DNA from 2 places in the Erwinia wuhanensis genome. Region 2 is predicted to be linked to the other one. Evidence: predicted binding sites of a transcription regulator. Region 2 holds the regulator's gene; the other holds the start of a gene.

Region 1 (9,962 bases), on a different contig from region 2:
CGATCTGCTTTACGCCGAAATCGCTGAGCATCAAAAAGCGCAGGAAAACCGCTGATTACCTTCGGGCCAGCGCGTCGGCCCGATAGCGTTGCCAGGTTTCCCAGCATTTTTGCGGATCGACATTAGCGTATCCGCAAAAAGGATCCAGCGTGCGGGCTATATTATCCGGTACTAAAACCTGCGTGGTGATATCCCGAATCTTTTCCACTTCTTCCTTCGTTAACGGCGAGCCTTTACGCCATTCAGCCTTCGCCAGTAGTCCTCCCAGCGCAGGAACAGATATAACCGCCATAGTTGCGTCTCAATTAATTGCCTGCTCAGATCGTCGGCTCGTCCGGAGAAAACTTTAGGTTGTTACGAAATTTAAATTTATTTAAATAAATTTTAACAACTCATTAAAGTAATAAAGAGGGGGATGTATCAGTGCGGTTTCAGTTTTCAGATAAAAAAATGCCCGCAAAGAGGATAATCACGGGCCAACACCAGGGAAACTTGATAGAAGAATAGTGGCATGAAGACGGTAAAACGCAACCGTCCACGGGCAAAAATCGTTATAATAACGCCTGAAGTGCGAGGGTTATCAAAATTCTTCTGCAATCAGCCACTGGTCCGCTTCATCGAACATTTCTTCAATAATTCTCAACATTACCGATTTGTCGCTTTTGCTGGCGTCCGTTTTCACGCCGTTTGCCTGCATAGGTTTTACTTTGACGTCGGCATCGGGGAAAACTCGCTTAATGCGCTTTTCCAGTTCATCTAAAATCAGCTGCTGCGCGTTTGGTAAGCCCGCAACGTTGCGCTTATCGTAAATCAGTTCAACAAACATGAGAGGGATCCTGGTTATCAATGCTGGATAAAAATACAGTTAAATCTGCCTGGCTTCAACTGAAATTTGTTGATGGCGGCGATAACTTTCCTTATCTGGTCGACACTTGCGGCCCCTCCCGCTGCGCAGCAATCATCAAAAATTGCTGTGCACATAGACTACACTTCCTTCGGTTAACTTAAGGAGAGAAAAGATGAAAAAATTGTTACTTTTTCCACTGATTGCCGTGGCCACTTTGCTGAGCGGCTGCGCAAATGACCATATCATTCATATGCGCGACGGCAGCACAAAGGTTGTTGAAGGGAAGCCGGAAATCGATAAGGCGACCGGTATGGTTATCTACACCGATGAATCCGGCAGGCAGCAGGCGGTAAACCAGGCGGATATTAAAGAGATGAGCAGCCTGTAACGCAGACCAGGCCACTTCCGATTGCGGCCCAACCACGACGCGGGCAGGATACTGTGCCAGACCTGTCAGACACTTGCCCGGAGAATGCTCATGCTTCGTTTACTTGCCCTCGGCGGCCTTTGCGCCTGTTCTTTTTTCGCTCAATCCTCTGAAGGCACTGCGCCGTTACAAAACAGCGAGTATCAGATTACCTGTCCGGGCAGGCCAACCATGACCGTGACCAACGCACAGTATGGCCTGACCACGGTATTGTGGGCGGGCGATAACTTCCAGATTGCGTCCGGCAGCCAGCAGTCCCGTACCGATAACGGCGATAAAGTGGCTATCGTGCTGTTTCGCAACGGAGACCAGATGGTGATGAACAAAAGCACCAATGAGACCTTTTTCTCGTATGACGGTAAGAAAAACCTGGTTTCCTGTAGCCGCACCGGCGAACGCGAAAACAGCACGGTAACATTGCAACGAACCGATGCGTCGGGAAAGGTCGAATCCTGAGTAGTCAGTCGGGCAATCTTGCCGGGAGGCCGGCGCGGGCCGCAAACTTTTACGTATAAAAGAGGAGTCTATGACTATCAGAATAACGCACCAGCCTGGGGCGGACGAACTGGCGGAAATTGAAGCCGGCCTGCTGGCTTATAACTCGCAGTTTATGGCTATCGGCGAGTTAAAAAGTATCGGGGCATTTATTGAAGACGCCAGCGGCAAAAAACTTGCCGGCCTGACGGGTTCAACGGTGGGCAACTGGTTGCGCATTAATATGCTTTGGGTAAGCGAAGCATTGCGTGGGCAGGGGACAGGCACGGCGCTGATGCAGGCGGTGGAAGAAGAGGCCCGTCGACGCGGCTGCCTCTACGCTCAGGTCGATACCGCCAGCTTCCAGGCCCGGCCTTTCTATGAAAAACAGGGCTACGTTGTCCGGCTGGTACTGGATAACTATCCGCGCGTGCACCAGCGGTTTTACCTGACGAAAACGCTGTAGCAGGAAGACGACGATTATTCTCCTGGCCGCTGACGCAGATCCAGCGGCGAGTTCTCCGCCTCATCCAGCAGCGCCAGCCACTCCCGCATCGTCACTTCCTGCCAGGACAGATGGCCTTTTGTGGTTCCCATCAGCACCACGTCCGGGCGCAGCGCCCGATAAAACTCCAGCGTTTTTTTCAGATCGGCCTCGTTGCTTTCCGGCACCAGCACGGTTACCCAGCGCTGGTGGCTGAGGCTGATAGTATCGCCGACAAACAGATAGGTTTTGCCATAGGGCGAAGCATAAAGGTAGGTGGTGCTGCCCGGCGTATGGCCCGGCGTGGGCACCACGTGCAGGCTGCCGCAGTGCACTTCCGCCTGATTAAAGGTGTCGTCCGCTTCGGCGAACGAGCTGACGGGGCCGAGCGCGCGGTTGTGGCAATAGAGCGCCGAATTAAAGCGCTGCTGCAGCAGTCGCGCGCCCGGGCCAGCCTCGTGCCAGTGGGTCAGATAGTGGCGAAAAATCCCGCCGAGATCGCTGATAATATTATGGTCTTCATGATCCTCAACGCGTGAAATCAGCACGTTGCCGCGTGAAAGCTTCAGCAGAAAACCGTGCATCATCACTTCCGGATCGCGTTCGCCCGGCGGAAACTCCGGCGTTGAGATCCACAGATCTTCATACAGCTGCTTCATGAATGCTCCCGCAGTACCGCATGCCCTGACAGAGTCAGCCTGGCGACATCGCCTGCGACCCGCAGCTGGCCATGCGCACCAAGCGGCAGCGTGACGGTGTTCCAGTGATGGCCAAATTCCAGCCCGGTCACCACCGGCAGGCCGGTCAGCTCGCGTATTAGCGTCCACACGCTCTCAAAGTCATAGCCGTTGTCGTACTCGCTGAGTTTTACGCCGGTAAAACTGCCGGTGACAATGGCTTTCTGCCGTGCCAGCACGCCGTGCTGCGCCAGCTGCAGCAGCATTCTCTCCACGCGGAAAGGGTGCTCGTTAATATCCTCAATCACCAGGATGCCGCCGTCGATCTCCGGCAGCCACGGCGTACCGATCAGCGAAGTCAGCATCGCCAGATTTCCGCCCCAAACCGTGCCCGAAACGTCTACATCCTGCGGCGCGGTGGGCCATTCCAGCGTGAATTCGGGCGAGGTCAGCGCCCGCCAGAAATGATCGAGGGTGAAATCAGAAACGACCTCCGCGCCAAAATTGCCTGCCAGCATCGGGCCGCTGAAGGTTTGTCCGCCCGCCTTCAGCAGCGCCATCTGGATCACGGTAAAGTCGCTGTGGCCGCAAATTGCCAGCGGGCGCTCGCGCAGACGCGCCGCCAGCGCGGCGGCATCGAAACCGGGAAGCAGCCTGGTGGCGCCGTAGCCGCCGCGAACCGTCAGCACAATATCCGCTTCGACCTGTCGTAAATCCAAATCCTGTAGCCGCTGCTCGTCGCTACCGGCAAAACGTTGGCTGCGACGGGCGATCGTTTGCAGGTTAGTCACCTGATGACCCTGCTCCTGCAAACGCCGCACGGCGAGCTGCGCGGCCGCCTGATTCTGACAATAGCCGGAAGGCGCGATCAAATGAAAAGTGCGTGGAGTAACGGACATAATCTTCACTTTTATCCTTAATTGGCTAAATTTTGGCCCTTATTCAACGGTTTTTCGTCGCGGTAAAGCTGTTAGCCTTGTACTTTCAGGCGGGACATCTGTTTTCTGCGCAGGGTTAATGAATCATTTTACGCAATCCAGGGTCCAATACGGCTGATAATGACGAAAAGCGCAGCTGAAGTCATCCACCGCTGCGCTAAATTAAGAGTTTCGGTAATATTATCCCGGCAAATCGCCGCTATGATAAAACGCGAAGCTAAAGCTGAGAGGAATAAAATAGCGTGAAGAGCATAAAAACAGTGGCGATCGTGAGTATGCTCCTGCTGGCAGGGTGCGCCAGCCAGCCGCATAAACCGAATGAACATCAGCGGCAAACCCCGCTCACCAAGGCGCCGCCGGGGAAGGTTGCTCAGGCCTGGTCGCTGTTTACGGAAAACGCCGCGCATAACTACGGCGTCGATCAGAAGCTGGTTGAAGCGATCATTTCCGTGGAATCGGGCGGCAATCCAACGGTAGTCAGCAAGTCGAATGCCATTGGATTGATGCAGATAAAAGCCTCTACGGCGGGCCGGGAAGTCTATCGGGTACAGGGCCGTCGCGGGCAGCCAAGCACCTCGGAACTGCGCGATCCGGTGAAAAATATCGATATTGGTACGGCTTATCTGAAAATTTTGCAGGATAGTTCGCTGTCGGGGATCCGCGATCCGAAAACGCTGCGCTACGCCACTATTGTTTCCTACGCCAATGGCGCAGGCGCGCTGCTGAGAACGTTCTCACGCGACAGGGATCGGGCTATTGCCATGATCAATGCCATGACGCCGGAAGAGTTTTATCAGCATGTACAGAACAAGCATCCGGCAGCGCAGGCGCCGCGCTATTTGTGGAAGGTGACCACGGCCTACCGGACAATTTAGTGGACGCGCGACCTGATAAAGCTTGCTGCGTCAGCGGGATGGCTTACGGCTACTGAAAGCGGGTAGCTTTTTCGCGCGCCAGACGTTCCAGCGAGAAAATCACGTTCTGTAACAGGCGCTCCTGGCTGAAATCCAGCGAGGCGAAGCGAAAGCTCAGGCGCGGCGTGACCACGGTTTCATTTTTATTGCCTACCACGCTGCGCTCGCCGACGTTAATCAGCGTGGCGTCCGCCTCAAGGCGACCATATTCGCCCAGTTCAACACACACTTTCTTAAAGATTTCGCCACCCTCCAGGCTTTCCGGAATGGGAGAATCGCTTAACACGCCGATACCGCCCAGCGAGAGATCCTGGACTCGCATCCGGCCCTGGCCGCTGCCGTCCGGCCATTTGACATAGCAGTAAAAAATGGGGTCAAGCGGGACGGCCACGCGAAAGAACTCACGTCGTTGGATCATCAACAGCTCGTCGGGCAGCCCGGCGCCAAAGGCAGGCAGGCCTTCATGACTGTCGTTTTCAAGGGCGTTAAGCGTAAACTCGACTTTTGCGCCGTAGGTTTCTGCGGCCAGATGCAGTTCATTCATTTCCAGCGCCAGCTGGTTTTCATACTCATTGCTGCCGTAGTCGACGATCAGACGCTCTTTATCCGCATACAGCAGCCGCGTAATAAACTGGCCCCTTGCATGGGAAACCAGAACAGGCGTCTGATTTTTCAGCAGATTTTTTAATACGGCAAGCACGGCGAGCGGGCCACGCTTGAGATATTGTTCTTTTTCTTCTTCTTTCACGTCCTACTCCGATTGGGTGTCAGCAAACCCGCACCTGGCGGTGTTACGTCAAATTATCGGCATCGGCGCGTGACGCTTTAGCCGGTCCGAAAAAAAAACTGCAAAAAGTTTGGCTTTAAATCACAGAGTTAGAAATCTTGCCTATACTTATGCCGTCTAATCAGTACAAGCAAAGGAGCAGTAAATGGGAATTTTGTCATGGATCATTTTCGGTCTGATTGCCGGTATCATCGCTAAGTGGGTTATGCCGGGTAAAGATGGCGGCGGTATTATTATCACCGTGATCCTGGGCGTAGTCGGCGCCGTGGTCGGCGGCTGGATCAGTACGCTGTTCGGTTTCGGCAAGGTAGACGGCTTCAACTTCGGCAGCTTTATCGTGGCGGTCATTGGCGCCATCGTTGTGCTGTGGATCTACCGTAAAGTCAGAAGCTAATCGCGCAGCGGTAAAGCTTACTGAGAAACCCCACGCTCCGGCGTGGGGTTTTTCTTATCTGCCTCAGAAATCGTAGCCGACGGTGGCCATCACCGAACGTTCCGCTCCCCAGTAGCAGTAGCCCGTGCCGTAGCAGGCCGCGACGTAGTGACGGTCGGTGAGGTTAGTCGCGTTAAGCTGCACAAACGCGCCTTTCAGGCTGGGGTTCCAGACGCCAAGATCGGCCCGTACCGAAGCGTCAAACAGCGTGACGGAGGGCAGGCGCGTGGTGTTTTCATTGTCTGCCCACTGCTTGCCGATATAGCGTACGCCCGCGCCCGCGCTGACGCCCCACGCAAACTGATATTTACCCCAGAAAGAAGCCATCGAATTTGGCGTCACATAAGGCGTGTGGCCGTCGTTGCCGTCCACGGCATCCTTATAACGGACGTGATTAAGCGTGTAGCTGGCCAGCGTGCTCAGGCGCGGCGTCCACTGGTGATGGGCTTCCAGCTCCAGCCCCTGCGAATGCACTTTGCCTGCCGGGTCGTAATAGGATTCCTTAACCACGCGGTTGCCCACATCTTTCTGCGTTAAATCGTACACTGCCGCGCTATAGAGATCCGAGGTGCCCGGCGGCTGATATTTCACGCCGGTTTCATACTGCTCCGAGGTCGTCGGCTGTAGCAGATTGCCGTTAATGTCGGAAAGGGACTGCGGCGTAATCGCCTGGCTGTAGCTGACGTAAGGCGAAACGCCGTTGGCAAAGGCGTAAAGCAGCGCGGCGCGCCCGCTGAGATGATCGTCCTGGCGGCGATGCTTGTCTGCCGTCGCATCGTTCTCCGTTTGCGATACGATACGGTCATAGCGCCCGGACAGATCCAGATGCCACTGCTGCCAGCTCATCTCGTCCTGCAAATAAACGCCGGTCTGATAGTAGCGGCGCTGCGAGCGGGAAAAATCGTAATCCGGCTGCGGCCCCAGCGCTTCACCCGTGCGCGCGTTCAGCTGGCTGGCGTTGCCGCTGGCTTCGTAAAGATCGTTTTTATACTGATGGTACTCCGCGCCCAGCACGACTTTGTGTGCCAGCTCGCCCGTGGCGAAATCCGCCTCCAGCTGATTATCCAGCGCAAAGGCATCGAGTGACGAGCGGGAGCCGGAGTAATAGCGGTTCAGCCGATCCGCGTCAGCCGTATCCCAGCCAATTTGGTAAACCTGATCGAGATCGACATTGGAATGGGCGTAGCTGGCGTTGGAGCGGAAAGCCCAGGTATCGTTAAAGCGATGGGCAAATTCATAGCTGTAAATCTGCTCGCGCCGTTTAAATTGATCCAGAGAACTGTCGCCATCGTAAAAGCCGGTACTCAGCTTGCGTCCGTTATGTTCAGTAATACTGCCGTCGCCGGGCACCGCGCCGTGATAGCCACCGGAAGGATCCTTCTGTAGATAAGCGCGCAGCAGCAGAGAGGTATCTTCATCCGGCTGCCAGAGCAGGGAAGGGGAAAGGGCGTATTTCTCTTCGCGCGTATGATCGTATTGCGTATCGCTGTGGCGGCTAAGGCCGGTCAGCCGGAATGCCCACTGTTCGTTAATGGCGTCGGTATAATCAAAGGCGGTGCTGGTGCTGTTATGGTTGCCCGCCGAGGCGCGGAAATGGCCCTGCTGGCTGAACTGCGGACGCTTCGAACTTTCCATCACCAGCCCGCCGGGCACCGTTTGACCATAAAGCGCCGATGAGGGGCCTTTAATTACGTCGATACGTTCCAGAAACCAGGGATCGACCTGCAGTATATTGTAGCTGCCGGGATCGCTCATCAGCCGCAAGCCGTCCAGGAAGATATTATCCACGTCGCCGCCGTGGAAGCCGCGCAGCGAAACGGTATCGTAGCGGCTGGCTGCGCCGGCAAAATTCGTAAAAGCACCGGCGGTATAGCTCAGCGCCTGGTTGACGTCGGTTGCGCCCTGATCCTCCATCTGCTGTCGGGTGACAACGGAAACGGCCTGCGCGGTAAGCGCCAGCGGCCGGTCGGTTTTCATTGCGCCCTGGCTGGTGGTGGCGTTATAGCCGGAGGTCGGCGTAGTGGCCGTTTCGGCAGGAGCGGCGGTAACGACCAGCGTATCGGCGGCGCAAAGGGCAACGGGCGAGACAAACAGCGTAGTACAGAACAGCAGGCGTTTTTGAGCGAAAACCATGCTTCTTCCCTTTCAGAGTTCAAACAGAAAGCGCTGCCGGACTTGTTAACGGCTGGCAGCAAAAGTGTAAAGAGTATGACAATCTTAATGATAATTATTATCTTTACAACTACGGCGTACAATCCGTGATTTTTCTGATAAACGGCGTGAAGGGGAAAAATAAGCAGGAGGAATCAGGCAAGCGTGCGTGATTTTCTGGTAAGCAACGAAGGGAGAGAAACAAGCAGGGGGAAATCAGGCGATCCTGGACCGCCTGAAGAAAGGCTTACTGGCCTTTAGTGATATCGCCGACGTTATTACATACCACCCCTTTCGGGCAGTAGAGATCCATTAACTTCAGCGTGACGCCGTTAGTCCAGCCGAAGCCGTCCTGTAGCGGGTATTCACCGCCGCCGCCGCCGCCCAGGTTATTGCCTTCCACCACATATTTTTCGACCAGCTTGTGCTCTTTGTCATAGGTGGTCTGCACGTTTTTCAAAAAGCGCATGCCGATATCTTTCGCCAGCGTCTGCTTGCCGTAGTTGTTCAGCCCTTCCACGGCTGCCCACTGCAACGGCGCCCAGCCGTTTGGCGCATCCCACTGCTGGCCGTTGTTGACGTTGGTTGTTACCAGGCCGCCTTCCTTCACCAGCTGCGCCTGGACCGCCGTCGCCGTGCGGTTGGCCTGATCCGCCGTTGCCGCCTTGAGATAAAGCGGGAACAGCGTCGCGGCCGTCAGCTGCGGACGAACTTGCGCCATCTTCCAGTCATAGTCGGCGTACCAGCCCTGTTTTTCATCCCAGAAATAGCGGTTAATCGCCTGCTGGCGCTGTTCGGCCCGCTGCGCAAAGCGCTCGCTGGCGTCCGCCTGACCGGCCTCTTTATTGGCGCGCGCCAGCGTTTTTTCCAGATGAAACATCAGCGAGTTCAGATCGACCGGCAAAATAGCGGTGGTTTGAATCGAGGAGATATCGTCCGGCTTAGCGAACCAGCGTGAGCTGAAATCCCAGCCGGAGGCCGCGCCCGAGCGAAGATCGCGATAAAGCTCGCCCTTATCGCGTCCTTTAGCTTTTTCCACCGTCGCGATGTCGTCCATATAAGATTCGGTACGCGGCACGTCACGGGCGTCCCAATAGCGGTTCAGCAGCGCGCCGTCTTTCAGCTTCACCAGCCGCTTGCTGGCTTCGCCCGCTTTGAGGTGGTCAGCGCCGTTCATCCAGTAGTCATACTCTTTCTGCAGCTCCGGCAGGTACTGACGATAGACGCTGTCGCCTTTATGCGTCGCCAGCAGGTCGACCATCAGGCTGAAGAAAGGCGGCTGCGAGCGGCTGAGATAATAGCTGCGGTTGCCGTTAGGGATATGGCCATATTTATCCAGCAGCGAGGCGAAGTTATCCACCATATCCTGCACGCGATCCCAGTGGCCGCTTTCCGCCAGGCCAAGCATCGTGAAATAGCTGTCCCAATAGTAAATCTCCCGGAAGCGGCCGCCCGGCACGACATAAGGCTTGGGCAACGCCAGCAGAGAATCCCACTGGTTAACCGGCGTGGCGTTACGGGTCAGTACCGGCCACAGCCCGTCGATATGTTCACGCAGGCTCTGTCCGGCAGGTGGCACGTAGGCCGGGCCGTTGGTGGGCAGCGTGAAGTTGGTATTCACAAATCGGCGCAGGTCGAAATTGCGCTGTTTTCTCTGCATCTGCCAGTCTGCCAGGATCAGGCTGGGACTGGTTTTCGGCAGGGCGTCGGCGAAGGTCTTTTGATCGGGAAACAGTTTAGCGGCCTGCACCGCCTTAAACAGCGGCCCCAGCGTCATATCAGGCGGCTGCGGCTGCCCATCGGCGGCAGCGGCGAAGCCGGCCTGCGTCA
Region 2 (21,653 bases):
ACGCGGTTTGATGACGCCGCGTTTGGTCTTGATGGTGACCGCTTTGCCATATTCCGGCACGCTCTCCGCCGACTGTTCCAGCACCCGGCTCTCTTTGATCGCCAGATGGATCTGCTCGGGATCGATATCCGGGATATTGCCGCGTACGGGAGCCGTATCGACATAAAGGTCGCGCAGAATACGAACGGCGGCGTCGACAATCAGTGATTTGCCCGTCAGCTTAAAGGCGTTATCGCGACGATTAATCTCAATGCCTAACCGGCGTTCCAGCTGCTTGATATTGTCGTCGAACGGGCCGCACAGGCTCAGCAGACGATGATTATCAGCAGGATCTAAAGTGATTTCGCGTGTTTCAATATTCAAACTAATCCTTTGGGTCGCTCAGGGCCAGGTTGAGGATGGCTTTTTACAGGCTGGTCACGCCGGTAACGCCGTGACCATAAGGGAATTATTTATGGCTGCGCCCTAATGCGCAAGCGCAGGTGAAGATATTTGGGCACAGTGCGCAGAAAGCAAGCCGCGTACGCGTTTTCAGGCGGCGAACCTGTGAAATTCGCCGCAAAAATTCGGTGGGATCAGGGCTGGAACAGGCCAACGCCCAGCTCGTTTTCCTTGCGCGTGCGCGCAATCACGGAAGCCGGGGATTCAATAGTGCGCAGGCCCATTTCCTCTTCGGTGCGCACGACTTTGCCGCGCAGCGAATTGGTATAGACATCGACGATCTCAACATCCACAAACTTGCCGATCATCTCTGGCGTGCCTTCAAAGTTCACCACGCGGTTGTTTTCCGTGCGGCCGGACAGCTCCATCACGTTCTTACGCGAGGTGCCTTCCACCAGGATACGCTGAACGGTGCCCAGCATCCGGCGGCTCCATGCCATCGCCTGCTGGTTAATGCGATCCTGGAGGATCCACAGACGCTGCTTCTTCTCTTCTTCCGGCACGTCGTCCGGCAGATCGGCGGCAGGCGTACCCGGACGGGCAGAATAAATAAAGCTGTAGCTGGTGTCGAAATTGACCTCGCCGATCAGCTTCATGGTCTGCTCAAAATCCTGCTGGGTTTCGCCAGGGAAGCCGATAATGAAATCCGAGCTGATCTGAATGTCCGGTCGCGCCGCGCGCAGCTTGCGAATAATCGCTTTATATTCCAGCGCGGTATGGGCGCGCTTCATCAGCGTCAGAATACGGTCTGCGCCGCTCTGGACGGGCAGATGCAGGAAGCTGACCAGCTCCGGCGTGTCGCGGTAGACTTCAATGATATCGTCCGTGAACTCAATCGGATGGCTGGTGGTGAAGCGAATGCGGTCGATGCCGTCAATCGCCGCCACCAGGCGCAGCAGGTCGGCAAAGGTGCAAACTTCGCCGTCAAAGGTTTCGCCGCGATAGGCATTGACGTTCTGACCCAGCAGATTGACTTCACGCACGCCCTGCGCCGCCAGCTGGGCGATTTCAAACAGAATATCGTCGCATGGACGGCTGACTTCCTCACCGCGGGTATAAGGCACCACGCAGAAAGTACAATATTTATTGCAGCCTTCCATAATAGAAACGAAGGCCGTCGGGCCGTCTGCTTTGGGTTCCGGCAGGCGGTCAAATTTTTCAATCTCCGGGAAGCTGATATCAACAATCGGGCTTTTGGAGCCGCGCACGGTATTGATCATTTCCGGCAGGCGATGCAGCGTCTGCGGGCCGAAAACGATATCGACGAAATGCGCACGCTGGCGAATATGTTCGCCTTCCTGCGACGCCACGCAGCCGCCCACGCCGATGACCACATCGGGATTGCGATCCTTCAGCGTTTTCCAACGCCCAAGCTGATGGAAAACTTTTTCCTGGGCCTTTTCACGAATGGAACAGGTGTTGAGCAGCAGCACATCCGCCTCTTCCGCCACTTCCGTCAGGGAATAGCCGTGGGTGCTGTTTAACAGGTCAGCCATTTTGGATGAGTCATACTCATTCATCTGACAGCCCCAGGTTTTGATATAAAGTTTTTTCGTCATCTGGTTGCCATTTATCATGCAGGAGAGAATGCAGGGCGCGTATTGTAAAGCTTTGCTGCTGTGGTGACCAGCACCGCGCCGTTTTCTCAACAGCCGCTAAAAATCCGGTACACTTAGGGTAACAGAATTAGCCCGTCGGACGTCCACTGGACAGGAAAATATGATGACAGAAACAACGCAAAAATGGGATGTCGCTATCGTGGGCGGCGGGATGGTAGGCGCGGCGCTGGCCAGCGGACTGGCGGCGCAGGGCTTTCAGGTAACGGTATTGGAAAAGCAGGAGCCGGCTGAATTCGTGGCCGAGAGCGATCCGGATATCCGCATTTCCGCGCTGGGCGCCTCTTCGGTTGACCTGTTGAAGCAGCTGGAGGTCTGGCCTCGCGTTCAGGCAATGCGCAGCGCGCCTTACCGCAAGCTGGAGACATGGGAGTGGCAGACGGCGCAGGTTGGTTTTGACGCCGCTTCGCTGGGCCTGCCGGAGCTGGGTTTTATGGTGGAGAACAGCGTACTGCAACGGGCGCTCTGGCAGCGGCTCCAGCAGCAGGAAGTCGCGTTGAAAACGCCTGCGCGGCTGCAAACGCTGCAGGCCTGTAACGGCGGCTGGGCATTGACGCTGGCGGACGGCGAAAAGCTTCACGCCAGGCTGGTAGTGGGCGCCGACGGCGCCAGTTCACAGGTACGCCAGCTGGCAGGCATTGGCATTCGCGGCTGGAACTATGCGCAGGCCTGTATGCTGATCAGCGTGCGCTGCGAGCACGACGCCGGCGACTGTACCTGGCAACACTTTACGCCAACGGGGCCAAGAGCTTTCTTGCCGCTGTTTAACGGCTGGGCGTCGCTGGTGTGGTACGACAGCCCGGCGAGGATTCGTCAACTACAGGCTATGAGCATGGCGCAGCTGGCGGAGGAGATCAAAACGCATTTCCCGGCGCGGTTAGGCAAAGTGACGCCGGTAGCGGCAGGATCCTTTCCGCTGGTACGCCGGCATGCTACCCGCTACGTGCTGCCGGGGCTGGCACTGGTAGGCGACGCTGCACACACCATTAATCCGCTGGCGGGGCAGGGCGTGAATTTAGGCTATCGCGACGTGGACGCGCTGATTGATACGCTGACCGCCTCACGTGAGCGGGCCGAAGACTGGGCGTCGGAAAGAGTACTGCTGCGCTACCAGCGCTCACGCCATACGGATAATCTGCTGATGCAGAGCGGCATGGATCTCTTCTATTTCGCCTTCAGTACGCAGGCGGCGCCTCTACGTATTTTGCGTAATCTGGGCCTGATGGCGGCGGAGAGGTCGGGCGTGCTGAAGCGGCAGGCGTTGCGCTACGCGTTGGGATTATAGGTTTTAAGACGCAGCGCACGGGTATGAAGCGCAAGAGGTTTCTTTAAGCTTAAGGTCCGACAGGACCTTATTATTTGCGGCGTTCGGCGGCTTTTTTAGCTGTTGCTGCGGATAAAGAGCGATTTACGCGTTGTATGCGCATCGCAAAGCGGTTGTGAGGAAAGATCGCAGACGTAAAAAAGCCCGCTTGCGCGGGCTTCTTTACTTATTGGCTGGGGTGCAGGGATTCGAACCCCGGAATGCTGGTATCAGAAACCAGTGCCTTACCGCTTGGCGACACCCCAATTTTTTGGGTGCGATCCGCTTGGGCAGATCGTCTTTTTTATGGCTGGGGTGCAGGGATTCGAACCCCGGAATGCTGGTATCAGAAACCAGTGCCTTACCGCTTGGCGACACCCCAATAAAATTGGTGGCTACTACGGGAATCGAACCTGTGACCCCAGCATTATGAGTGCTGTGCTCTAACCAGCTGAGCTAAGTAGCCTAATTTTACTGCGTTACAACTATACTACATTCTGACTGGCTGGGATACCTGGATTCGAACCAGGGAATGCCGGTATCAAAAACCGGTGCCTTACCGCTTGGCGATATCCCAATGTCCGTACACAAGTCACAAAACCATCAGAACAAACTGGCTGGGGTACCTGGATTCGAACCAGGGAATGCCGGTATCAAAAACCGGTGCCTTACCGCTTGGCGATACCCCATCCGTGCAATGCTTCGAAATGGTGCGGGAGGCGAGACTTGAACTCGCACACCTTGCGGCGCCAGAACCTAAATCTGGTGCGTCTACCAATTTCGCCACTCCCGCTAAAAAAAAGATGGTGGCTACTACGGGAATCGAACCTGTGACCCCAGCATTATGAGTGCTGTGCTCTAACCAGCTGAGCTAAGTAGCCATCTTTTTTCGCGTTACCTTCATCGGCGTTGCGGGGCGCATTATGCTAAGTTGGCCTGAAAGCGTCAACAAGTTTTTTCCCGTTTTTTCGCTGAAATGATTCGTTTGTCTGGCTTATAACCAGTATGGCGACTAATTCAGCAAAGTCAGCGTTTTTTTAAACAATTACGGGCCGCTGGCGGCCCGATTTGTGAATAAAAGCCGTAAGTTATTTATAGGCGGACTGATGAACGCCTACCGCACGACCGGAAGGATCGTCCATGGTTTTGAACGCTTCGTCCCATTCAATTGCTTTTGCCGAAGAACAGGCGACGGATGGACCGCCCGGCACGCATTCAGCCGCGCTGGGAACCGGAAACAGCTCTTCAAAAATTTCCCGATACAGATAGCCTTCTTTTGAGGTCGGCGTGTTGTACGGGAAGCGGAAATGCGCCGTTTGCAGCTGCTGGTCGCTGACCTGTTTCGCCGCGACTTCTTTCAGCGTATCAATCCAGCTGTAGCCTACGCCGTCGGAGAACTGCTCTTTTTGACGCCACGCCACGCTTTCCGGCAGATAAGAAGAGAAGCATTCACGCAGGATATGCTTTTCCATTTTGCCGTTGGTGCCGCACATTTTGTCCGCCGGGTTGATGCGCATCGCCACGTCGAGGAATTTTTTATCCAGAAAAGGCACGCGTGCCTCTACGCCCCATGCCGACATCGCCTTGTTGGCGCGAGCGCAGTCGAACATATGCAGCGCCAGCAGCTTACGCACGTTCTCTTCGTGAAACTCTTTAGCGTTGGGGGCCTTATGGAAATAAAGATAGCCGCCAAAGACTTCATCGGCGCCTTCGCCGGACAGCACCATCTTAATGCCCATCGCTTTAATTTTACGCGACATCAGATACATCGGCGTGGAGGCGCGAATAGTAGTCACATCGTAAGTTTCGATGTGATAGATAACGTCGCGGATCGCATCCAGGCCTTCCTGCACGGTAAAGTGGATCTCGTGGTGCACCGTGCCCAGATGGTCGGCGACGGATTTCGCCGCTTTCAGATCCGGCGATCCTTCCAGACCTACCGCGAAGGAGTGCAGCTGTGGCCACCATGCTTCGCTCTTGTCCTGATCTTCGATACGCTTGGCCGCGAATTTTTTGGTCACGGCGGAAATAATAGAGGAGTCCAGGCCGCCGGAAAGCAGCACGCCATAAGGCACATCGGACATCAGATGGCTTTTCACGGCCTCTTCCAGCGCATCTTTCAGCGCCGTCGCGTCAGTTTTGTTGTGCTCTACCGCCTCATAGCTGAACCAGTCGCGCTGCCAGTAGCGGCGGATCTCGCCATCGGTGCTGGAAAGGTAGCTTCCCGGTGGGAATTCTTTAATTGATTTACAGACCGGCACCAGCGCCTTCATTTCTGAAGCAACAAACAGGTTGCCGTGTTCGTCGTTACCCATATACAGCGGAATGATGCCGATATGATCGCGGCCAACCAGGTAAGTGTTTTTTACGCTGTCATAGAGGATAAAGGCGAACATGCCCTGCAGGTCGTCCAGAAAATCGACGCCTTTTTCCTGATAAAGCGCAAGAATAACTTCACAATCCGATTCGGTCTGAAACTCGTAGCGGTCACTCAGCTCTGCACGCAGCGCCTGATGGTTATAGATCTCACCGTTTACCGCCAGCACGTGGGTGTGGGCTGCGTTGTAGAGAGGCTGCGCGCCGTTGTTGACGTCCACAATAGAGAGACGCTCGTGGGCCAGAATCGCGTTGTCACCTGCATAAACGCCTGACCAGTCCGGGCCGCGATGACGCATAAGACGAGAAAGCTCCAGCGCTTTCTTACGCAGTTCAACCGGATCGCTTTTGAGATCCAACACGCCAAAAATAGAACACATAGCTAACTCCCTAACGACAAACCGCAACGGTGATATTGATGAAAAAAGGCATAGTTAACGGCGACTTCTTCGCCCGGTAGATAAGAAAATGCGCCAGATTGAGAGAGTGTGCAAGCCTTTTAGCTGTTTTCTGATAAATGGCCTGTTGCATCGCGCTTAAGTTTGATGATTATGCAATATATGGTGTTATTTTTTGCGGAATCGATAATAAACATCAAAAAGCGGTCAAAAAACAGGCAGGCGAGGCGGATAAAAAAGCCCGGCGCGTTGGCCGGGCTGGCGATTCAGAGAATGTCGATGTCCGCGACCGACGGGAATACCCAGCTGGGTCGGAAAGGCATGGCGTCAATATCGCTCAGGGTGGAAACGCCGGACAGCACCAGAATAGTTTCCAGACCGGCCTGGAAACCAGCCAGAATGTCGGTGCGCAGATTATCGCCGACGATCACCGTCTCTTCGGAGTGCGCCTGCATCTTGTTCAGCGCCGCGCGCATAATCCACGGGCTGGGTTTACCCACGTAAAAAGGCGTCCGGCCGGATATTTTCTCAATCCCCGCGCACAGCGCGCCACACGCCGGTACAAAGCCACGGGCGTGCGTATCGGGGTTAGTTGCGATAAAGCGCGCGCCGTTCGCCACGAAATAGGCGGCCTTATGCATCATATCCCAGTTAAACGAGCGCGTTTCGCCCACGATAACAAAATCGGGATTGATGTCGGTAATGGTAAAACCGGCTTTATACAGCTCATGCACCAGCGCCCCTTCGCCAACCACATAGGCTTTCTTGCCTTCCTGACGGCGTAAAAAATCGGCGGTAGCCATCGCTGAGGTATAAAACACGCTTTCCGGCAGATCGATGCCCGCCGAAGAGAAGCGGTTAGCCAGATCCAGCGCGGTTTGCGAAGGGTAGTTGGTCAGCACCACCAGCGGCATCCCTTTAGCCAGGATGCGCTGCAGGAAATCGTTAGCGCCGGGTACGGCGGTATTATCGTGCATCAAAACGCCGTCGATATCGCAGATGACGTTTTTGATAGCTATTTTTTCGCTGTCGTTCAGGGTTAGAGCGCTCATCAACTTTCCATTAAATGTTGTAACAGGATGCCGTTAAGCATGGCACGCTTTGCCAGCGCGAAAGCGCCTATGGCAGAACGATGATCGAGCTCAGAACGCACCACCGGTAAATTCTGGCGGAAAGCTTTCAGCGCCTGAGTGTTGATACAGCCTTCAATAGCGGGCAGCAGGATTTTATCTGCTTCAGTGATCTCGCCCGCAATCACTACTTTTTGCGGGTTGAACAGATTAATGGCGATAGCGATCGCCTTGCCTAAGTGGCGTCCGACGGATTCTATCACTTCGGCTGCCAGCGCGTCGCCGCGGTTGGCGGCCTTGCAAATTTTCGGCATCACACAGTCATCCAGCGTCAGCGTGCTCGGATAACCCTGGGTAAGCAGATGACGGACGCGATTTTCTATCGCGCTGTTGGCCGCCAGGGTTTCCAGACAGCCGAAATTGCCGCAGTGGCAGCGCTCGCCCAAAGGATCGACCTGGATATGGCCCAGTTCGCCCACGTTGCCGTTACTGCCTAAAAAGATATGACCATTGGTGATGATGCCTGCGCCTGTACCGCGATGGACTCGCACCAGAATCGAGTCAGCACAGTCGCGAGACGCACCAAAATAGTGCTCGGCAAGCGCCAGGCTTCGGATATCGTGACCTACAAAGCTGGTGACGTTGAAACGCTTTTGCAGATTGGCGACCAGCGGCCAGTGATGAACCGCGATATGTGGCATATAGCGGATAACGCCGTTATTAGGATCGACCAGACCTGGGAGGATAACGGCGATGGCGATCAGCTCGCGCAGCTTGCGCTGATACTGCTCGCAGAAACTGGCGATAGCGTTGAACAGCGCATGTTCCAGCGTTTCCTGGGTGCGTTCCGGCAGCGCGTAGTCCTCCTGCGCCAGCACTTTTCCACTCAGATCGAACAGGGTAAGCGTGGCGTCATTGCGGCCCAGACGGATGCCGATAGTATTGAAGCCGCGGGTTTCGGTGACGATAGAGATAGCGCGGCGGCCGCCGGTAGAGGCCTGCTGATCCACTTCTTTGATCAGGCCGCGCTCTATCATCTGGCGAGTGATTTTGGTGACGCTGGCGGGCGCTAGCTGGCTATGTTCGGCAATCTGAATGCGCGATATAGGGCCTTGCCGATCGATAAGCCGGTAAACGGCCGCGCTATTGAGTTGCTTAACAAGATCGACATTTCCTATTTGAGCCTGGCCGCCAGTGGTCATTCAGTTTCTACTCGCTTAAGACTTCGTCACCATTAACGACAGTCTGGATTATTTGATAGTCACGGGTGAACACCGTCAGGTTCGCGACTTTTCCGGCTTCGACGGAACCTAACTTATCCTCTACACCCATAGCGCGGGCTGGGTACAGCGTTGCCATCCTGATCGCCTCATCCAGCGCAATACCGACATGTTCGACGCTGTTCGCGACAGCTTCAATCATGGTCAGCGCAGAGCCGCTGAGCGTGCCGTTTTCGTCAACGCAGAGTCCATCCCGATAGTATATTGTTTTTCCTGCAAAAATGAACTGGTCAATCTGCGCGCCCGCCGGCGCGGTGGCATCGGTGACCAGGATTAGCCTGTCGCCTTTGAGGCGTTTTGCATTACGAATATTAACGTAGTTGACGTGTAAACCGTCGGCGATGATGCCGCAGTAGACGTTGGGCGAGTCAAAAAGCGTACCGATTAAGCCTGGCTCACGGCCGGTCAACGGCGGCATAGCATTATACAGATGGGTGGCAAAACTGATGCCGGCGGCAATACCCTGGCGCGCCTCTTCGCTGGTGGCATAAGAATGGCCAGCGGAAACCACGATGCCCGCCTGATGCAGCTGGCGGATCACGGCAGAATCAACCTGTTCCGGTGCCAGGGTGATTTTGGCAATCACATCGCTGTTTTCACACAGATAATCGACCATCGCTTTTTCCGGGGGACGGATCAGCGCCGGATTATGCGTGCCTTTTTTGAGTGGATTCAGCCAGGGGCCTTCCAGATGCAGGCCGAGCGCCTGGTTAGCGTTTTGCGCCAGGTAAGCGCGCATCACTTCCACCGCGCGTTTCATCAGCTCGTCGCTGCTGGTGATTAGCGTCGGCAGGAAGCTGGTACAGCCCGACTTCTCGTTAGCTTTTTGCATAATCGCCAGCGTTTCAACGCTGATAGCGGCGATATCATCATTAAACTGCACGCCGCCGCAGCCGTTAAGCTGCAAATCGATAAAGCCGGGAGCAATCAGCGCGCCGTTTACATCACGCCGGGTGATATCCGCAGGCAGCTCTTCCAGCCTGCAGACACGGTCAATCAGGCCGTTGGCGATGACGACGGCGTGATTATCCAGTACTTCGTAGCCGGTAAAGATACGGCCATGGGTTAAAGCATACATAATTTTCTCCCGGCCAGCGCCGATAGCCTTGTGCAGATGAGTTACAGATTTTCCATATTTTCCGCTTCCATTTCGCGGAAATATTTAACCGTTTTCACTTTCAGTTCCATCGTCGCGGGCTCGTCGCAAACCACGATCGATTTGGCATGCAGCTGCAGGCAGCTGATGGTCCACATATGATTAACGTTGCCTTCGACGGCTGCCTGCAGCGCCTGCGCTTTCAGGTGTCCCGTCACCAGAATCATCACTTCCTCCGCGTCCAGCAGCGTGCCCACGCCAACGGTCAGCGCATATTTCGGTACCTGGCTGACGTCGCCGTCAAAAAAGCGGGAATTCGCCAGGCGCGTATCGTGCGTCAGCGTCTTGATACGGGTACGGGAAGCCAGCGATGAAGCGGGTTCATTAAAAGCGATATGCCCGTCATTACCTACGCCGCCCATAAACAGGTGAATTTTACCGTAAGCGCGGATTTTCTCTTCATACTGGCGACATTCTGCGTCAATATCAGGCGCGTTGCCATTAAGAAGATTGATATTTTCACTTTGAATATCAACGTGATTGAAAAAGTTGCGGTACATAAAGCTGTGATAGCTTTCCGGATGCTCTTTCGGCAGGCCGACATATTCGTCCATATTGAACGTAACGACGTGTTTAAAGCTGACCTGGCCCGCTTTATGCATTTCAATGAGATGACGATAGGCTTCCAGGGGCGTGCCGCCCGTGGGTAAACCCAGCACAAACGGACGCTCTGCGGTGGGTTGAAACGCGTTGATACGGTTTACAATATGGCGGGCGGCCCATTTACCGACCTGGTTTGGCGTCGTAAGAGGGATCAATCTCATTTTTTTACCTCGTTATAAGCAATTTAAGGAAATATTTTACACCGGTTTCACTGTAGTAAGCGTAATCTGCATAATCAGTAACGGGCGCGAAACAGCACCACGATCATTTTTTTCATCATAAAATAAGTAGGCAGGGTTCGCCAGCATCAACCGCGTTAAAATAGCTTCTTTGGTGATAAATATCACAAATGCTATGGTTTTAATTTGCGCAGCGAATTAATTTTTCCTTACACTGCGTCGAATAATGATTGGTGTCATTCAGAGCAGTCCGCTCAATAAAAACTGCACAACGGGCGCCTGGCGGCTCTCATAGGGGGAATAGTGAATATTTTAGGGTTCTTTCAAAGGCTGGGGCGCTCTTTACAGCTACCGATAGCCGTATTACCAGTGGCGGCGCTGATGTTGCGCTTTGGTCAGCCCGATCTGTTGAATATGCCGTTTATCGCGCAGGCTGGCGGGGCGATTTTTGACAATCTGGCATTAATCTTTGCTATCGGGGTGGCTTCTACATGGTCTAAAGATAACGCAGGCGCCGCTGCGCTGGCAGGCGCCGTGGGCTACTTTATTCTGACCAAAGCGATGATCACCATTAATCCGGCGATCAATATGGGCGTGCTGGCGGGGATCGTGACTGGCCTGGTAGCGGGCGCCACCTATAACCGCTGGGCGGATATCAAGCTGCCCGATTTTCTCAGCTTTTTCGGCGGCAAGCGTTTCGTTCCTATCGCAACCGGCTTCTTCTGTCTGATCCTGGCCGCTGTGTTTGGCTACGTCTGGCCGCCAGTGCAAAACGCCATTCATGCGGGCGGCGAGTGGATTGTCTCGGCTGGCGCGTTTGGCGCAGGCGTCTTCGGTTTCGTTAACCGCCTGCTGATCCCAACGGGTTTACATCAGGTACTGAATACCATCGCCTGGTTCCAGATTGGCGATTTCACCAACGCCGCTGGCGCCGTTTTCCATGGCGATATCAACCGTTTCTATGCGGGCGACGGCACGGCGGGCATGTTTATGTCCGGCTTCTTCCCAATCATGATGTTTGGCCTGCCCGGCGCTGCGCTGGCCATGTATATGGCCGCGCCGAAAGCGCGTCGTCCTATGGTTGGCGGTATGCTGCTTTCGGTGGCGGTTACCGCTTTCCTGACCGGCGTGACGGAGCCGCTGGAATTCCTGTTTATGTTCCTGGCGCCGATGCTTTATCTGATCCACGCCATCCTGACGGGCATTAGCCTTTATATAGCGACGGCGCTGGGTATCCATGCCGGTTTCTCTTTCTCTGCGGGCGCAATCGACTATGTGCTGATGTATAACCTGCCGGCGGCCAGCAGCAATGTCTGGGTGCTGCTGGTGATGGGCGCTATCGCATTTGTGGTTTACTTTGCGCTGTTCAGCGCGGTTATCCGCATGATGAATCTGAAAACGCCGGGCCGTGAGGATGCGACCGTGCAGCCGGAGGAAGAGGCTAACAGCAACACGGAAGAGGGGCTGGAACAGCTTTCCCGCCACTATATTGCCGCCGTCGGCGGGTCGGAAAACCTGAACGTTATTGATGCCTGTATTACCCGCCTGCGTCTTTCCGTAAAAGATGCCGCGCAGGTAAACGATGCGGCCTGTAAGCGTCTGGGCGCTTCGGGCGTGGTGAAGCTGAACAAGCAAACCATTCAGGTTATTATCGGTGCCAAAGCGGAATCCGTGGCGGAGACGATGAAAAAAATCATTGCCAAAGGGCCGGTTGCGCCAGTTGCGGTCAGCACCGTCGCCGCGACCGTCGCGCCAACCACGCCGCCTGCACCGGCTGCTGCTGCAAAGGGCGTGCTTGAAACGCTGCTGGCGCCGGTAAGCGGAGAAGTTGTGGCGTTGGAGCAGGTGCCGGATGAGGCTTTCGCCAGCAAGGCGGTCGGCGAGGGCGTAGCCATCAGGCCAACCGGCAGTACGGTGGTTTCGCCTGCCAGCGGCACCATCCTGAAAATCTTCAACACCAACCATGCTTTCTGTCTGGAAACGGAAAAAGGCCTGGAAGTGGTGGTGCATATGGGCATCGACACCGTCGCGCTGGAAGGAAGGGGCTTTACGCGGCTGGTAGAAGAGGGCGCGCAGGTTAAAGCGGGTGAACCAATTCTGGAGATGGATCTGGCCTGGCTTAACAGCCATGCGAAATCGATGATCAGTCCGGTCGTGGTCACCAATATTGAAGATTTTAGCGGTATCAGGCTGGTTGCGGGCGATACCGTCATTGCGGGCGAAAGTCCACTTTGCGAAATTACCGGCTGACGGCAGCGGTAAAAAAACGAGGGCGGGAAGCGATTCCCGCCCTTTTTTATGCGATACGCTAACAAACGGTTGTTTCCCTGAACGGCTTTGTGGATCATACTCCGTTATTTCACGCACTAAAGTATTCCAGAGGATATTAAGATGAGTGAGGCTGAAGCCCGCCCAACTAACTTTATTCGTCAGATCATCGACGAAGATCTGGCGAACGGTAAGCACACCAGCGTGCATACTCGCTTCCCGCCGGAGCCGAACGGCTATCTGCACATTGGTCACGCCAAATCAATCTGCCTGAACTTTGGCATCGCTCAGGATTACCAGGGCGAGTGTAATTTGCGTTTTGACGATACTAACCCGGTCAAAGAAGACCTGGAGTATGTCGAATCAATCAAGCGTGACGTACAGTGGCTGGGCTTCGAATGGAGCGGCAAGGTCCGTTATTCCTCTGACTATTTTGACCAGCTGCATCACTATGCCGTTGAGTTGATTAATAAAGGCCTGGCCTATGTAGACGAGCTGTCGCCGGAGCAGATCCGTGAGTATCGCGGCACCCTGACCTCGCCGGGTAAAAACAGCCCGTACCGCGATCGCAGCGTAGAAGAGAACCTGGCGCTGTTTGAGAAAATGCGCAACGGCGAATTCGCCGAGGGCAGCGCCTGCCTGCGTGCCAAAATCGATATGGCCTCTAACTTTATCGTCATGCGCGATCCGGTGCTTTATCGCATCAAGTTTGCCGAACATCATCAGACCGGCAACAAGTGGTGCATCTACCCGATGTATGACTTTACCCACTGCATTTCCGACGCGCTGGAAGGCATTACGCATTCGCTTTGTACGCTGGAATTCCAGGACAACCGTCGCCTGTACGATTGGGTGCTGGACAATATCACCATCCCGACGCATCCGCGCCAGTACGAGTTTTCGCGCCTGAATCTTGAATACGCCATCATGTCCAAGCGCAAGCTGAACCTGCTGGTAACCGAAAAAATCGTGGGAGGCTGGGACGATCCGCGCATGCTGACCGTTTCCGGTTTGCGTCGTCGCGGCTATTCGGCCGCCTCGATCCGCGAGTTCTGCCGTCGCATTGGTATCACCAAGCAGGACAACATTGTTGAGATGGCCTCGCTGGAATCCTGTATCCGCGACGATCTCAATGAAAACGCGCCGCGTGCTATGGCCGTTCTCGATCCGGTTAAGCTGGTGATCGAGAATCTGCCGGCCAACTATGAAGAAATCATCACCATGCCGAACCATCCGAACAAGCCGGAGATGGGAACGCGTGAAGTGCCGTTCAGCCGTGAGATTTATATCGATCGTGCGGATTTCCGTGAGGAAGCCAATAAGCACTACAAGCGTCTGGTGCTGGGTAAAGAAGTTCGTCTGCGTAACGCTTACGTTATCAAAGCCGAGCGCGTGGCTAAAGATGAAGCAGGCAACATCACCTGCCTGTTCTGCACCTGCGACGTCGATACGCTGAGTAAAGATCCGGCTGACGGCCGTAAGGTGAAAGGCGTTATCCATTGGGTATCCGCCGAGCATGCGCTGCCGGCCGAGTTTCGTCTTTACGATCGTCTGTTCAGCGTGCCGAATCCTGGCGGCGCCGAGGATTTCCTGACCACGATCAACCCGGACTCGCTGGTTATCCGTCAGGGCTTTGTCGAGCCTGGCCTGAAGGCTGCCGAAGCGTCCAGTCCGTTCCAGTTTGAGCGTGAAGGCTATTTCTGCGCGGACAGCGTTTACTCCAGCAGCAGCCATCTGGTGTTTAACCGCACGGTAGGCCTGCGCGATACCTGGGCTAAAAGCGGTGAATAAGTCATAATTTAATAAAAAAGCAGCCTTCAGGCTGCTTTTTTTTTGGATAATATATTAATCTGCTTAACGGCTAAAAAACAAATATAATACAACCTGTTTTGCATCATAGTTTACAACGACAATAATTGTTATTAATTGCCAGCTGCCTCACCAGTAAATATAATCAGCGCGCAGTCGGTTAATTACTGTTTGTTATTTTTTATATTTTACGATTATTTATTTATTGTTTATATTTCTTTCGAGAAGGATTTCTCAATGCACTCTGTTAATTTAGCGCGAAAAGCGCTGGCGATGGCTGTCGCCTGCGGATCTGCTCTTGCCGGAAACTTTTATGTTCCTGCTGCTTCCGCCGCCGGGTTTATTGATGACTCGACGCTGACGGGCGGTATTTATTACTGGCAGCGGCAACGCGACAGAAAAGAGATGGATCCGGTTCATAATAAGTATGGCCAGTACACAGAAAATCTTCACCATTCAACTTTTAACGGCAGCCTCGATTTCTCTTCAGGCTATGCGGCCGATTTTATTGGTATAGAGCTGGGCGTGAATGGTTCGCTACAGCTGGCGGGAACCGGGCCTGCCGCGCCGAATGAAATTGCTTTCAGCAACGCAAAAAGCCGCTGGGACGAAAGATTTGATGGCGACGCCGACGGTGCTTCCTTTTATAAAGCCGCTATTAAGCTGAAGCATGATAATTATTGGTTAAGAGCCGGTTATATTCAGCCGCAGGGACAAACATTAATCGCGCCGCAATGGGGGTTTGTACCCGGCACCTATCGCGGATTTGAAGTCGGCTCGGTTTATGATTTTGACAATGCGGGCGCGCTTTCCCTCTCCTATATGTGGACGGATGAATATAAAGCGCCCTGGTATCGTAAAATGTATAATTTTCGTAAACCCGATTTAAAAACTGAAATAAAATATCTTCATTCCATCGGCATAAAGTACGATTTTAAAAACAAACTGGTGCTGGAAGGGGCGCTGGGCCAGGCCGAAAATTATATGGAGCAGTATTTTAGCAAAGTGTCGTGGGCGTTTCCTGTTGCCGGCAACGATCTGCATACCAGCTGGCAATTTTACGGCGCGCGTAATAAGGAACAGGGCGGCGTAAACAATATCAATAATGTTTATGATGGCCTGGCCTGGCTCCAGGCCGTGACGCTGAACTACAAAACCGGCCCGTTCGATTTTCGCGTTGAGGGCACCATGGTAAAAGCCCATGGCAACCAGGGCTTTTTTCTGGCGCGCATGACGCCGGTAGGGGCGACCTCCAACGGACGTAACGACGTCTGGTGGGATTCCCGCAGCGACTTTAACGCCAACGGGCAGAAGGCGCTGTATGGAGGAGTGATGTATGACCTGAAAGGCTGGCAAATGCCGGGCTGGGCGGTAGGTACTTCTTACGCTTACGGCTGGGATGCCCGTCCGTCCACGGATCCGATTTACGATCAAAGCATGCGCCGCCGCGAATCCGCCTGGAATATGGATCTGCGCTACACGGTACAGCATGGTCGCGCCAAAGATACGCAGGTCAACCTGCACTATACCCGTTACAAAAACCACTCTGATATCCCGAGCTTCAGCAACGGCTACGGCAATATGTTCCAGGATGAGAAGGACGTGAGGCTGACCGTGATCGCGCCTTTCACCGTGTTCTGATGCCCCATGCTGCCAGACCCGGCCGCGGCAAAAGCGCATCAGACGGGGAATAAGCGCTTTTCCGCTAACGGCAAAAAATTTAACTAGCGGATGAGGAAAGAGATGAAAAAAGTGAGATTAACACTGGTGGCGACAGCGCTGATGATGGCGATGGCCAGCGGCAGCGCCGTTGCGGATCAACGCGTCGTCGATCAAATCAGCCAGTTTGGCGTAAAGTATACCGTTAACGATAACCATGCCGCGCTGCACGACGTTGATTGTGCCGCGCTGGGGGCCGACTGGGCCTCCTGCAATCGGGCAACGATTACCTTAACTAACCCCGGCGAAGCGCTAACCAGTAAAGACTGGGTTATCTGGCTGCCCAATATTCGTCAGACGCTGCGGGTGGACAACGACCAGTTCCGCATGGTGCACGTGGTAGGCGATCTGACGCGGCTGGAGCCAACCGAAAAATTCAAGGGTTTCGCCGCCGGTGAATCGGTGGATATTCCCATTGTTAACGAATACTGGCAGCTGTTTATCACGGACGTGATGCCGCGCTGGTACGTTACTTCTGAAAACGCCCAGCCTAAAATCATTGCCAGCACCGATACGGAAGATCTGACCTCGTTTGTCTCGCCAATGGATAACTACTGGAAGCGGACGGCCGACGATCGCAACGTGTTGATGACGCCTGTCAGCCGCTTTGAAAAAAACAGTGATACGGCGCAGCTCGCTGGCGAAGCGCTGCGCGGACAGATCCTGCCGACGCCGCTGCATACTACCCTTCATGCAGAAGATGCCGATTTAAGCCGGGGCGTGCAATTCGAGCTGACCGGGCTTAACGCCGATTCTGCAGAAGCGGTAAGGGATCGTTTTGCGCTGCTGAGTCTGGCAGAAAATGGGCAGGGCTACGTGATTAAAAGCAGGCTTGCACCCGCCGCTTTCACGGGCAACGAGGCGGTTTCCGGCGCCTACAGGCTGAGCGTCCGCGCGCAGGAAGCGCAGGTAGAAGGTTTTGACGAGGCGGGCATCTACTACGGCATGATGTCCATCCTGTCGCTGCTGCCGGCCAGCGGCGAACAAAAGATCGCTACCCTGGACGTCACCGATGCGCCCCGCATGGCCTATCGCGGTATTTTTCTCGATATCGGCCGTAACTTCCACAGCAAAGAGGCGGTGCTGCGCCTGCTGGATCAGATGGCGGCGGTTAAACTCAATAAATTCCATTTTCATCTGAGCGATGATGAAGGCTGGCGTATTGAGATCCCCGGCCTGCCGGAGCTGACTGATATTGGTGCCAGACGCTGCCACGATCTGACGGAGCAGCGCTGTCTGCTGCCGCAGCTGGGATCCGGGCCTTTCGCCGACGCGCAGGGCAATGGCTATCTGACCCGCGACGACTACATTGCTATCCTGCGCTATGCCAAAGCGCGCGGCATCGAAGTCATCCCGGAAATCGATATGCCTGCTCATGCCAGGGCGGCGGTGATTTCTATGGAAGCCCGCTACAACCGGCTGATGAAAGAGGGTAAGACCAAAGAGGCAAACGAGTATCGCCTGGTCGATCCAACCGATACTTCGAACACCACCTCCGTACAGTTTTACGATCGCACCAGCTATCTGAATCCCTGCCTGGATTCCTCCATGCGTTTTGTTGATAAGGTGATTAGTGAAATTCAGGCGATGCATCAGGCGGCAGGCGCGCCGTTAACCACCTGGCACTTTGGCGGCGACGAGGCGAAAAACATCCGCCTGGGCGTTGGCTATACCGATGCGGCCAGTCCCGAAGCAGGCAAGGGCAGGGTCGATTTGAGCAAGGAAGATAAACCCTGGGCGAAATCGCAGGTTTGTCAGGCGTTGGTGAAATCGGGCAAGGTCGCGGATATGGATCATCTGCCCAGCTACTTTGGCAAAAAGGTCAGCGAGCGGGTAAACGCGCACGGTATTGAAAAGATGCAGGCGTGGCAGGATGGCCTGAAGGATGCGAAGAGCGCTAAAGACTTTGCGACCAGGCGCATCGGCGTTAATTTCTGGGACACGCTTTTCTGGGGCGGCTTTGACACCGTTAACGACTGGGCTAACAAAGGCTACGAAGTCACCGTCTCCAACCCGGACTATCTCTATATGGATTTCCCTTATGAGGTCAATCCGCTGGAAAGAGGCTATTACTGGGGCACCCGCTTCAACGACGAGCGCAAAATGTTCAGCTTCGCGCCGGACAATATGCCGCAGAATGCAGAGACATCGGTGGATCGCGACGGTAACTTCTTTGATGCTAAATCCGATAAGCCCTGGCCGGGCGTGTATGGGATTTCAGCCCAGCTCTGGAGCGAAACCGTACGTACCGACGAGCAGATGGAATGGATGATTTTCCCACGCGCGCTGGCCGTGGCGGAGCGCGGCTGGCATCGTGCTGCCTGGGAGCAGACTTACCAGGCCGGACGTGAGTATAAAGGCGGCCAAACGCGGCATGTCGATCGGGCGGCGTTGAATAAGGACTGGCAGCGTTATGCAAACCTGCTGGGCCAGCGCGAGCTGCCGAAAATGGATAAAGCCGGGATCCACTATCGTCTGCCGCAGCCGGGCGCACGTCTTGTCGCGGGCAAGCTGGCAGCCAATATCGCCCTGCCGGGCGTGGCTATTGACTACTCGCTGGACGGTGGCAACAGCTGGCAGCGCTATCATGACAGCGCCCGTCCGTCGGTTTCCGGCGAGGTGTTGATCCGCGCCGTCAGTAGCGACGGCAAGCGCTTCAGCCGCGTGGAAAGCCTGAAATAGGCGGGGCGCAGGCAAAAAAAAAACCGGCGAGCGATCGCCGGTTTTTTATTGAAATCGATTACTTATCGTGCAGCGTGTCGTCTTCACGGCAGTCGCCGGTGGCGCAGTGGCCGTAAAGATAGAGGCTGTGGTTGCTGAGTTTGATACCGTGCTTCGTCGCAATATCACGCTGGCGGGATTCAATAGACTCGTCGCTGAATTCGATTACTTTGCCGCAGTCCAGGCAGATCAGGTGATCGTGATGCTGCTGCTGGGTCAGTTCAAACACGGACTTGCCGCCTTCGAAGTTATGACGGGTCACGATCCCCGCATCGTCAAACTGGTTCAGAACGCGGTAAACCGTCGCCAGGCCAATCTCTTCGCCCATGTCGATCAGGCGTTTATACAAATCTTCCGCACTGACGTGATGGCACTCTGGTTCCTGAAGCACTTCCAGAATTTTCAGTCGAGGAAGCGTGACTTTCAGGCCGGCCTTCTTTAATGCGGTGTTATTGTCAGTCATGCGGATATTGTCCTGTTACTTTGCTGGTCACTAAGTGGCTGAGAAGCCGTGAGCATCGGTCGACGCAAAAGCTGAGCGTCTCATTATAGAACCGATGCCTTGAAGAAACCACAGCGGAGATGCAAAACCATCAGGGGATGTAAGGATAAGAAGTCGTTACGTCCGGAAAAGCAAGCACCCATTTACGCTGGGTTGTCAGTTCGCTCTGCCTGGTTTTCGGCGCCGCAGAAGCGGAGGCGGAGCAGTGCTATTCTACCGTTTTGACGGTAAAAGTTACAAATATGTATCTATCACTTCTATAGGAAAAACCATTGGCCCGCTGTGGATTCGTACAGCGGGCCAATGCTATCACGCTTCGAGAATATCCTGGAGCTGAAGCTCGTCAGAAATCTGTTTGACCCACTTTTCAACGCGTTCGTTGGTCAGCTCCGGCTGGCGATCTTCATCAATGGCCAGGCCAAGGAAATGGGTATCGTCCGCCAGGCCTTTAGAGGCCTCGAAATCATAGCCTTCTGTCGGCCAGTGGCCGACGATCACCGCGCCGTTAGGCTCGATAATGTCGCGAATGGTGCCCATCGCGTCGCAGAAATATTCCGCGTAATCTTCCTGATCGCCGCAGCCAAACAGCGCGACCAGCTTGCCGTTGAAGTCGATCTCTTCCAGCGTAGGGAAGAAATCATCCCAGTCGCACTGCGCTTCACCGTAGTACCAGGTCGGGATGCCCAGCAGCAAAATATCAAAGGCTTCAAGGTCTTCTTTGCTGCTTTTAGCGATATCATGAACTTCAGCCACCTCTTTACCGAGCTGCTTCTGGATCATTTTTGCAATGTTTTCCGTATTGCCCGTATCGCTGCCAAAGAAAATGCCTACGATTGCCATGAGTTTAATAACCTCTTGAAACTTAATGATATGCGGCGGCTAGCCTGAAAATGTTAAGGGCAATAATAGCAGACAGCAACAGGGGGATAAACGGCTAATCCGCCTGCATTTGTCGCTTTGTGCTTTACCGTAGCGCGTGCTTCAGCGCTCAGGCCTGGCTAACTGCGCCATGACCATCTCTTCTATCAGTTCGCTGCGGCTCATATTACGCTGCTCGGCGAGCTGGTTCAGGGCGTCAACTGCGTCACTGTTCATTTTCAGTTCTACGCGCTTCAGCCCGCGCACTTTATCACGCTTAAGCTGGTTGCGTTTGTTAATGCGCAACTGCTCATCACGTGCCAGTGGATTGGTTTTGGGTCGTCCCGGTCGACGCTCGTCTGCGAACAGATCGATCGTGGTGCGGTCCGTGTTTTCTTTTGCCATAGAATCGTGATACTGAAGGCTGGAGTTCTGATGGATTGAGCCGTTAGCGTTTGCGGCCGGTGCCGTCGACAAATTTTAGCGCGCCATCATACCCCAGCGAAAGTCGCGACGACAATTATTTAGCCTTTTACTGAAACATTTGTTTTCACAGGGCAAAAAAACGGCGGATGGCGCGCAAAACGGCATCAGGTTTCTCGGCATGCGCCCAGTGACCCGCGCCGGTAATCACGTGGGCGCGGGCGGCAGGGAACTGGGCCAGCAGCGCGTCACGATACGCTTCCTGTAGATAAGGCGAATGTTCGCCCCGAATAAACAGCGTGGGATGTGGCCAGGCGGGCAGCGTTTCCCAGCCGATAATCCGATCGTAGTGCTGCCAGAGCGCCGGCACGTTGAAACGCCATTCGCCGTCCTGAAACGATTTAAGCAGAAACTGAATGACGCCTTCTTCCTCTATGGTCTGACGCATCAGCGCGGCGGCTTCGCTCCGGCGGGTAATGCCCGCTTCGCTGACGGCGGCCAGCGCGGCGAAAATCGCGTCGTGATGGCGTTCCCGGTAGGCCACCGGCGCAATATCGATAACCACCAGCTGCCCGACGCGTTCCGGGGCAAGGGAAGCCAGCGTCATGGCGATTTTCCCGCCCATGGAATGGCCTATAATATCAAACCGGTCGGCATCAAGCTCATCCAGCGTTTCCAGCACGTCGCGCGCCATTGCGGCATAGCTTATTTCATCCGACCTCGGCGAAAGGCCATGATTTCGGACGTCCACCTGAATAATGCGGCGATCCGCTTTCAGGTCGCGCGCCAGCACCCCAAGGTTATCCAGGTTGCCGAAAAGGCCGTGAATAAGCACCACGGGCGCGTCAGAAACGGTCGTTTGTTCAGATTGCAGGCGGAAATTCAATTTCATGGCAAACTTCTTACGGAGGAAACGAGGGGTTAGGTTATC

Evidence for each region. Region 2 encodes Fur, which represses iron uptake genes when iron is present. Its sites were predicted from a motif close to ATAATAATGAGAACNACTATCAA; they were not measured.
Region 1: a site for Fur is predicted at 8,196-8,218, ahead of QZH36_RS04080 (TonB-dependent siderophore receptor). Genes of this name have one in related genera too.

What each region holds. Positions count from the first base shown of each region.
Region 1 is NZ_JAUJUH010000001.1:907,169-917,130, reverse strand. It holds gene QZH36_RS04135 (hypothetical protein) at 1-55, shown strand, start outside; gene QZH36_RS04130 (hypothetical protein) at 56-292, opposite strand; gene QZH36_RS04125 (DinI-like family protein) at 581-826, opposite strand; gene QZH36_RS04120 (YgdI/YgdR family lipoprotein) at 1,020-1,235, shown strand; gene QZH36_RS04115 (hypothetical protein) at 1,326-1,730, shown strand; gene QZH36_RS04110 (GNAT family N-acetyltransferase) at 1,801-2,214, shown strand; gene QZH36_RS04105 (MBL fold metallo-hydrolase) at 2,229-2,891, opposite strand; gene ldcA (muramoyltetrapeptide carboxypeptidase) at 2,888-3,808, opposite strand; gene emtA (membrane-bound lytic murein transglycosylase EmtA) at 4,123-4,722, shown strand; gene QZH36_RS04090 (flagellar brake protein) at 4,772-5,509, opposite strand; gene QZH36_RS04085 (GlsB/YeaQ/YmgE family stress response membrane protein) at 5,694-5,942, shown strand; gene QZH36_RS04080 (TonB-dependent siderophore receptor) at 6,006-8,114, opposite strand; gene treA (alpha,alpha-trehalase TreA) at 8,380-9,962, opposite strand, start outside.
Region 2 is NZ_JAUJUH010000002.1:401,999-423,651, reverse strand. It holds gene QZH36_RS06450 (PhoH family protein) at 1-363, opposite strand, end outside; gene miaB (tRNA (N6-isopentenyl adenosine(37)-C2)-methylthiotransferase MiaB) at 576-2,000, opposite strand; gene ubiF (3-demethoxyubiquinol 3-hydroxylase) at 2,164-3,342, shown strand; tRNA gene QZH36_RS06435 (tRNA-Gln) at 3,552-3,626, opposite strand; tRNA gene QZH36_RS06430 (tRNA-Gln) at 3,668-3,742, opposite strand; tRNA gene QZH36_RS06425 (tRNA-Met) at 3,750-3,826, opposite strand; tRNA gene QZH36_RS06420 (tRNA-Gln) at 3,863-3,937, opposite strand; tRNA gene QZH36_RS06415 (tRNA-Gln) at 3,975-4,049, opposite strand; tRNA gene QZH36_RS06410 (tRNA-Leu) at 4,069-4,153, opposite strand; tRNA gene QZH36_RS06405 (tRNA-Met) at 4,165-4,241, opposite strand; gene asnB (asparagine synthase B) at 4,449-6,116, opposite strand; gene QZH36_RS06395 (HAD-IIA family hydrolase) at 6,401-7,153, opposite strand; gene nagC (DNA-binding transcriptional regulator NagC) at 7,186-8,406, opposite strand; gene nagA (N-acetylglucosamine-6-phosphate deacetylase) at 8,414-9,562, opposite strand; gene nagB (glucosamine-6-phosphate deaminase) at 9,604-10,404, opposite strand; gene nagE (PTS N-acetyl glucosamine transporter subunit IIABC) at 10,726-12,672, shown strand; gene glnS (glutamine--tRNA ligase) at 12,814-14,481, shown strand; gene chiP (chitoporin ChiP) at 14,737-16,140, shown strand; gene QZH36_RS06360 (beta-N-acetylhexosaminidase) at 16,243-18,900, shown strand; gene fur (ferric iron uptake transcriptional regulator) at 18,959-19,402, opposite strand; gene fldA (flavodoxin FldA) at 19,751-20,281, opposite strand; gene ybfE (LexA regulated protein) at 20,423-20,704, opposite strand; gene ybfF (esterase) at 20,850-21,614, opposite strand.